2 regions of the Paenibacillus sp. FSL R7-0210 genome follow, and region 2 is predicted to be linked to the other one. Evidence: predicted binding sites of a transcription regulator. Region 2 holds the regulator's gene; the other holds the start of a gene.
The links. The regulator LexA, encoded in region 2, represses DNA repair genes until DNA is damaged. The targets are predictions, from matches to a motif close to CGAACATATGTTCG.
Positions count from the first base shown of each region.

Region 1 (4,418 bases), 4.1 Mb from region 2:
ACGGCTATGAAGGCCTTATCAAAGACCTGTTCTTCGACCGCCACAACCACAACCTGCATGTGCACGGCTACCGCGAGAATGGCGATATCACTACACCGTTCGATATGCGTGTACTGAACCAGATGGACCGCTTCGATCTTACGAAGGAAGCTGTGCTGAGCCTGCCGGAAGCAAACAAATACCAGGCTATCGCTGACGAGATGGACGCCATGGTGCAGAAGCATCACGCGTACATCCGTGAAGAAGGCATCGACCTTCCAGAGGTTGAGAGCTGGGTATGGAAGGCTCTGAACTAAGCTCTAGATGATCGTGTTATTTCATTAATAATATAGTAGGCTTCAATTAAGGAGCGCTCCGGTAGTCATGTTGATGGCTGCGGAGCGCTCTTTTTGTCCAATGATTGGAGCTGGATTATGGTCTCCGGGACCTCCGGTTGCAATGCCTTCTTCCGCTGCGCCGCGGTGAGTACAGGCACCCCGTTGCTGCCGTTCATCTCCACCATGTGCTTCCAGTATCGCTTCGGCATCTTCGAGGAACGCAGCCGGTCATTGCGGCGCTCCTTGATGCCGATGGCATGATAGAAGCCGGTCCATAAGCGGCGGTAAGATTCCTCCGTCTCATCCGGCTCAGGCGGGGTCCAACCGTTTAAAGGCACGATGGCCTCACGCCCGGGCTCATGAATCAGCGCAGCCCCATGGGTCTGATCGTAGATCATGAAGCTCTCCCCCTGGAACCGGTCACAGAAATGCTCCTGGATTACAGGCAGCACATAGCCCTGCGGTTCAATGACTGCGGCCATGACCGGGCCGTATACGGAGAAGCGAACGAAGCCCGTATACAGATGCGCTTCATGCCGGAGCTGCTGGACAGCCTTCATCAGCGTGTTAACGGTGTCATCCGCCAGCATATTCATCACCTTGCGGCCATGCCGGAAGCCGAGATACAGGAAGTTCAGCAGCAGCATTTCCTTCTCGGGAGCGCAGCTCCAGAAGCCCAGACGCACCAGCTCCTCGGCTTCGCGGCTGATCCGCAGCGGCAGGGACTTCAGTACCCGTGCGGCCTTGTCTTTGTCGGTCTCAATCCATTTCGCTTCCAGCAGCAGGCCTATTTCCCCGCCTTCAGCATGAATCGCCAGCGGTATCTCCTTCCAGGCATAGCTCTCAAATACACAGCACAGCAGACCCTCGAAGCTTCCGTCATAGGTGTACGCCAGTGCGGACGGCTTGAACATCAGGCCTTCGCCCCCTTGTTGAAGCTGTTCCAGTCCCCGGCGGCGGGCAAGGTGGAGAGGTTAAAGTCGTCGAACAGCGTGAGCTGCTCCACCTGCGGCTGCTGGAGAGCGAGCTGCTCCCCGGACATGAGTGAGCGAAGCAGCGTATGCTCGCTTACCTTCAGCCCCTCCAGCGGCTTATCCTTACAGGTGATGAAGAACTGGGCACGCTTGAGGACCACTCCCAGCTTCTTCAGCGCATGGAAATCGAGCGATCCGGCCCGTCTGGCCTTCACGATCCGCTGTGCGCTTCTAACGCCGATGCCGGGTACACGCAGCAGCATTTCGTACGGGGCGCGGTTGATCTCAACGGGGAATTGCTCCCGGTGGTTAACGGCCCAGCTGCATTTGGGGTCCAGCAGCGGGTTGAAGTTCGGCACGGCCTCATCCAATAATTCATTCGCCTTGAAGCCGTAGAAGCGCAGGAGCCAATCGGCTTGATAGAGCCGGTGTTCCCGCAGCAGAGGCGGCTTGGTGTCTAGAGCGGGCAGGAGGGAATCCTCTATTACAGGGGTATAGGCCGAGAAAAATACACGCTTGAGTGCGTATTTGCGGTATAAGCCCTCCGTCAGATTAAGGATCTGGTAATCGGTATCCGGCGTTGCCCCCACGATCATCTGGGTGCTCTGTCCAGCCGGAGCGAAGCGGGGTGCGTGATTATACCGGACGATATCGGAGCGGTTCTCCTTAATCCGGTTTGTGATCAGCCCCATCGGCTTCAGGATGGACACCTTGCTTTTATCGGGGGCGAGCCGTCCGAGACTCTCCTGCGAGGGCAGTTCAATGTTGACGCTCATGCGGTCGGCAAGCAGCCCAAGTCTGGACAGCAGGGCATCGTCTGCTCCGGGGATGGCTTTTACATGAATATAACCGTTGAAATGATAGACATTGCGCAGCAGCTCAAGCGCTGAGATCAGCTGTTCGGTGGTGTAGTCCGGATTGCGCATAATGCCTGAGCTAAGAAATAGTCCTTCTATATAATTGCGGCGGTAGAATTGCATGGTGATATCTGCGATCTCTTCGGGGGTGAAGGCAGCCCGGCGGATGGGGTTGGACTTGCGGTTGATGCAGTACGCACAATCATATACACAGCCGTTGGTCATTAACACCTTCAGCAGCGAAATACAGCGGCCGTCCGCCGCGAAGCTGTGGCAGATGCCCATCGCGGAGGTGTTGCCGAGCGCCCCGGCCTGGCCCTTGCGGTCGGAACCGCTTGAAGTGCACGCTACATCGTATTTGGCGGAAGCGGTCAGAATCTCTAGTTTCTCCATTACATCCACGGTCTCAATCCCCCTCATATGTGAGCATTATATACCGAACATACGTTCTTGTCAAAGGTATCCCCCCCTTCTTGGCCGCGTGTAAAATGTATGCGCATTCCGTCTTGTGCTATAATAGAAACTGATGGTTCATGGAATGAGGAATCATACGGTTATTGAAATCCGGGTTAGGAGTGTTGCTGAAGTGAGAGGATATAACATATGGCGGCCCATCATGCTGATTGCGGTTGCGCTGCTGACAAGACAGTTAGTGACAAGTATTTGCCTTATGTTCGGCATGTCGCAGGAATCGGCAGGCAGTGTAGCCATGCTGGGCATGATCGTTGCAGCTCTTATTATGTACAACCGCATGATGAAGGGCCGCCGCCGCAGATAAAATCAATAGAAGATCCGGCCGTATCTCTTCAGGCGGAGCGGATTGCATAGGAACAGGCTTGAGAGACGCCCGCACAGGTGTCTTTTTTATTAGAGGTGTCTTTTTAGCTAAAAAAATTTATGCAGACAGATGTGCATCCCGGTGATCCGGCAAGCGGTGCTTGAATAATCTGGCTGGAGCTTATATTCTTAGAAGGATATGCTATATGATGGACCATACAGATTCAAGGCAACGTATATTCCCTGCAGGGAGGGCGTTATCTATAGAATCAACCCACAGCATGGGAAATGAACATACAGGAGGAAACCAATTGAGTACACAGAACATTGGAGTGCCGTTAGAGGGTTTTGCAGAATTTAGCCGGACGGTAGCCGCAGAGGGTGCGGTACTGCTTAAGAATGAGGGACAGGTGCTTCCGCTGGGTAACGGTGAGAGCGTCGCTGTTTTTGGCAGAATACAGGTGAACTATTACCGCAGCGGTACAGGATCGGGCGGTAGCGTTCACGTTGCATATACGACGAATCTGCTGGATGGACTACGCAGCAAGAAGAACATTAGCGTGAATGAAGAGCTGGCTGCAGCCTACGAGGCTTGGATCGGGCTTAATCCGTTCGATGACGGCGGCAAGGTATGGGCTGCGGAGCCGTGGAACCAGAAGGAAATGCCGCTTACGGACGAGCTGGTGAAACAGGCAAGAAGCCAGTCAGCCAAAGCGGTTGTTGTCATTGGACGTACGGCGGGCGAGGATCAGGATAATGCCGATACCGCAGGCAGCTACCGGCTGACGGAAGATGAGAAGGCGATGCTTGTCTCGGTTACGGCTCATTTTGAACAGACGATTGTGGTGCTCAACGTATCCAACATTATTGATATGAGCTGGGTAAATGACGCCGCTTATGTGAACCCTATCTCTGCAGTGATCTATTCCTGGCATGGCGGCATGGAGGGCGGCCACGCGATCGCCGATGTTCTGGCCGGCGAGGTTACGCCAAGCGGCAAGCTGACGGACACCATCGCTTATTCCATTGAGGATTACCCGTCGACCCGCAACTACGGCAATGAGTTCAAGAACCTGTACGAGGAAGATATCTATGTGGGCTACCGTTATTTCGAGACCTTCTGTCCCGATAAGGTTCAGTATGAATTCGGCTACGGGATCTCTTACACGACCTTCAAGCTGGAGCCGGAGGAAGCGAAGCTGGTGAACCAGGCGGGCGAGCCGCAGATTGAAATCGGCGTCACCGTAACGAATACGGGAGCAGTATATGCCGGTAAAGAAGTAGTGCAGGTGTATGTTGAAGCGCCGCAAGGACAGTTGGGTCAACCGGCCAAAGCGCTGGCAGCCTTCGCTAAGACTAAGCTGCTGGAGCCTGGCGAGTCTCAGCGCCTTACTGTAAGCTTCCCGCTCCATTCCATGGCTTCCTATGATGACGCCGGAGTGACCGGGCACGCTTCCGCTTATGTGCTGGAAGCCGGAACCTACCGCTTCTAT
Region 1 is NZ_JBBPAR010000001.1:6,219,400-6,223,817, reverse strand. It holds gene MKY64_RS26225 (phosphoketolase family protein) at 1-296, shown strand, start outside; gene MKY64_RS26220 (TIGR03915 family putative DNA repair protein) at 362-1,231, opposite strand; gene MKY64_RS26215 (putative DNA modification/repair radical SAM protein) at 1,231-2,541, opposite strand; gene MKY64_RS26210 (hypothetical protein) at 2,735-2,926, shown strand; gene MKY64_RS26205 (glycoside hydrolase family 3 C-terminal domain-containing protein) at 3,237-4,418, shown strand, end outside.
Region 1: a site for LexA is predicted at 2,586-2,599, ahead of MKY64_RS26215 (putative DNA modification/repair radical SAM protein). Genes of this name have one in related genera too.

Region 2 (4,418 bases):
GGGGCAAGCTGTTCAAGTTGACGGAACTCAGGCTGCTCACCGGCAGTGAAGTTCGCCCACAGCGCTTCATACGGGTTAATACCGATCAGCTTCGTGAACGGATACGTCTCATAGGATTCGTACAGTGTACGGGCTTCCCTGCGTACAGCAGCTTCCAGCTCCCCGGGATCAACGGAATCTCCAGCAGCCTCACAAGCATGGCGGAAAGCTTCTTCCACACTGCGGTCATCCCACAGCAGAGTATCGTCAAGGTCAAATAGTACGGCGGTAATCGGCATTTGTTCTCCCACTCCCTATATGCTGGTCTGTCTTCCTATTCGTGCACGACCTCAATGTTGTTGTTCTTGGCGAACTGCTCCAGGCGTTCCCCCATCGCAGCGGTGTCATAACGGTTAATCAGCTTGGAGAAAATCCACTACTTGCGCTTACCCTTATACTTAATGGTAACTACACTGCGCGATAAAGTGATCTTCTCAATATCCGCCGCAGCCAGGAAGCGTTCGCGGTTGTATTTAATAGTAGAGATACGCGCACGCTCAACCTTAAGGAACGGACGGCGGAAGAACAGCAGCGCAGCGAGCAGGAAGTACAGCACTACACCCAGCCAGTTGGCCAGAATCCCGCTTCCTTTGGCTTCGTCAATCGAGCCGACCACCCAGAACATGATACCGAGCAGCATCAGTACAACGGGGAATACGATATTGCGGCCTTTGAAAATATCGATGCTTTTAGCGGCAGTCTTAGTGCTGGAAGTGTAAATGGAGTCCTTCCCCTGCTTCTTTCTTTGCTGGTTAATTTGCTTCGTGTTGCGTTGAACCATTCTTTCCCAAGAACGGGCCATGTAAGTTCCCCCTAGTCATCCTGTATTATCTATGAAAAGGCAACAGGCTAATGCTTAAGTCCGTTATTGCCTTCTTCATGCTCCGGATTGTCCACAATTTCGATGGTATCAAGCTGGGCCCGAAAGTTAGTGCGGATATTCCCCAGGTACATCTCGCGGAGCTTGGCACGTTCAGCCAGTTCCTCGTCATTCAGGCCGCCGTTCTTAGCTTTGCGTGCCAATTCATTGATGCGTGCGACCAATTCGTCAATATTCAATACGTTTCCCTCCCTCTAAATTCATTTTAACTTTGCCATGAGAAAAAGAGCTTGTCAAGGTCTACCCCCTGAAAGCTCTCACAGTCGATCATTAGTCTGACATATTCCTTCAGTATAAAGGTAAAGTCAGAATATCTCCGGCCTTAATGCCGCTGTTCTCCAAATGATTCGTCTTCATTATTCCTTCTATATATACGGCAGTCTTCATGTCCTCAGGCTTGTTGCTTAACGCAATACTCCATAAGGTATCTCCGCGTTCGACTACGATCCGCTTATCCGGCTTCATCGACGAGACCGAACCGGCAAAAACATTCCCCACCACAGTGAATCCCGAAATAACAAGCATCAGCACCAGAACCAGCTTCATCAGGCTGACCTGACGGAATAGTGATGAGAGCGCAGCGAGACTATGAAGAATCCCGTCCTTGATCTTGGTTACATAACTATGAGCAGTTGGATTACCGGGAGCGGACACCTTGATATCCTCATTATTGTAGATACTGTTGTATGTACTATACTTTAACATGATCATCATCCTCCAAACACATGTTCTTGCTTTCGAAAATAATATAACACGAACATGTGTTTCGATCAATAGTTTTTTCGGAACATTTGTTCTCTTTATTTTCATTCTCTTATTTTCCTCATTTTAGAACTTATGTTTGTACGAACGGAAGTTCTATGTTATAATTTTCCCAAACATAGTATATGGGGTTGATACCGATGTCAAAGATTTCTAGTCGTCAGCTGGCGATCCTGGAATTTATACGTAATGAAGTCCGCAGCAAGGGTTATCCTCCGTCCGTCCGCGAGATTGGCGAGGCTGTCGGCCTGGCCTCCAGCTCTACCGTGCATGGTCACTTGGACCGGCTTGAGAAGAAGGGCCTGATCCGGCGTGATCCAACGAAGCCACGTGCCATTGAATTACTCGGCCAGGAAGATTCAGAGAATGTGCATCAATTTGTCCAGACCGTTACCCGCATCCCGGTCGTGGGTAAGGTTACAGCTGGTGTTCCTATTACAGCTACAGAGAATATTGAGGATTACTTCCCATTGCCTGCTCATTATGTAGGCGATAACAAGGTATTTATGCTATCTGTTCTTGGTGACAGTATGGTGGATGCCGGAATTATGAACGGGGATTATGTCATCGTGCGCCAGCAGCAGACTGCCGACAACGGCGATATTGTTGTAGCGATGACCGAAGAAGATGAAGCAACTGTCAAGACCTTCTACAAGGAACGGGATCATATCAGGCTGCAGCCGGAGAATCCGGCGTACGAGCCTCTCCGCCTCAACCGCGTTACGATTTTGGGCCGGGTCATCGGATTATTCCGCGATATCCACTAATCTACTCCCCGCTTAAGAACAGGCTGCTCCGCACCATGCGAAGCAGCCTGTTTTATGTTCATTTTACTTCGTGTAGTGGCCAAAAAACTGAATGCAAACATTTGTTCGCATTCGGCTTTTTGGCCATTTTTTCTGCGAACCGCTGTCTAGCTCCGCACATATCCTGTTACAAAGGAGTGCTGATCTGTATGCCCAATTACCGAATTATCGTCGATCTGTCACAGCGCATGCTGTACCTGCTGGATAATGACGTTGTCACCAGAGGCTTCCCTGTCGGCATCGGCAAAATGTTAACCGTCTCGCCTGTAGGCGAATACACCATCATTAACAAACAGCCCAATCCGGGCGGTCCGTTCGGTGCCTTCTGGATGGGACTGTCCAAGCCGCATTACGGCATCCACGGAACCAATGACCCATCCTCCATCGGCCACATGGTCTCACACGGCTGTATTCGTATGTATAACGCAGATGTTCTGGCTCTAGCCGCCCTCGTTCCCATAGGTACCCGTGTCACCATCCGGGAATAGGAACGTCGCAAAAACCCTTGAGACGCCAGATTGCGTCCCAAGGGTTTTTGTGATTCATATGAATTAGAGCGGATACAGACTACAGCACACTTCTCAACAGACGGATAGCCACCGTATTCAAACGGATGGCCTCGCGGATCGATTCTCTGGCTGCCAGCAGTTCTCTTCTGGCCCGCGAACCTCTAGGCACTCTGCGCAGATTCTCATTGATTTCTTCCAGTCTCTCCAGCAGAATTGCCCGCTGTGTCAGCAGGACATTAATGGCTCTGCGAATCCGATTACGTTCTCTTTGGCTCATCTTTACACCTCTTTTACACTTGGATAGTATAAGAGATGCCAAAAATGGCTCCAAAGATTGTGTGATTCGGCAGTAATGTTAGTTAGAGCTGCAGGTAGTGGGCAGCGAATCTGCTTACTTTTTGTTCAATCGTACCCGGAATTCAAATTCATCGCGTCTATAAGTCATTCCGGCCAGCACAATGTACTCCGGTGTCCATTTCTGTACAGGTCCGGCATAATCAGCAATCACATGCGGTTTGCCATCAACCAGCTGAACGACGTAGACCTGTACCTGTGCCAGTGCGGCAGCGAATAGATCAGCATCACTGGACAGTACTTTATAAGCCGTATTCAACTTCGTTCCTCCTTGTTCCACAACCATATTAAAGATTCCGTCTCGAATCTATTCAATTATACCGGGTCATGGAACAATATGTAAACCATATTTACAGCTTAATAAACAGGATTTTGAACAATCCGATATACTTCTTCGTGGCCCCGCCATCCCGGGTAAAAAAATTGGTATTCTTAAGGTCCGGTACACTGAATACAGAAAACAAAATGTAGTTATCCCTCACGGTCAAAGACTCAATTACAGGCTGGGCCACCTGCTTGGTAATTCCGTCGCCTATTTCCTGACCGAGCGTATTTTCCAGATTCTTTACAGAATATTCACTGAATGCTTCCTTTCCCGGATTCGTAACCGCCATCACAATCAGAACAAGGATAAGGACCAGTAACGACTTACCGCCCGATCTCCTGCGGACTTTGCGTGCAGGGCTTGGCGTATCATAACGCGAATTCATTCTTTTCCCCCTCTACTACAAAATATATAGTATCTCTAGCAACATGACACCCAGCGGATTAAATATCATCCGGTACACGAACAGCATCCCACCTGTAATTCCACTGCCCCCGACATCAATGCTGCTCCAATCCCACAACGGCAGAGCCGGCGCATCCAGCCCATATTGCTCCATAAGCCTTGCTTGGGTCTCCGCTGGCACAGCCGCTCCTTCCGCCCCAGCCACCGAACAGGTTAGCGCCAGGACGAGCATCAGCGAAAGCATAATCTTATATGTATTCTTCATCATCCGCTCCCATAACTCCCACTAGGATTCTCTTCTGGTTAAGTATATAGGAGATGGAATAGTATGTAAAAGG
Region 2 is NZ_JBBPAR010000001.1:2,091,675-2,096,092, reverse strand. It holds gene MKY64_RS09120 (HAD family hydrolase) at 1-278, opposite strand, end outside; gene MKY64_RS09115 (hypothetical protein) at 416-841, opposite strand; gene MKY64_RS09110 (DUF896 domain-containing protein) at 889-1,098, opposite strand; gene MKY64_RS09105 (LysM peptidoglycan-binding domain-containing protein) at 1,208-1,624, opposite strand; gene lexA (transcriptional repressor LexA) at 1,822-2,448, shown strand; gene MKY64_RS09095 (L,D-transpeptidase) at 2,637-2,975, shown strand; gene MKY64_RS09090 (hypothetical protein) at 3,055-3,273, opposite strand; gene MKY64_RS09085 (hypothetical protein) at 3,388-3,609, opposite strand; gene MKY64_RS09080 (hypothetical protein) at 3,701-4,060, opposite strand; gene MKY64_RS09075 (hypothetical protein) at 4,076-4,348, opposite strand.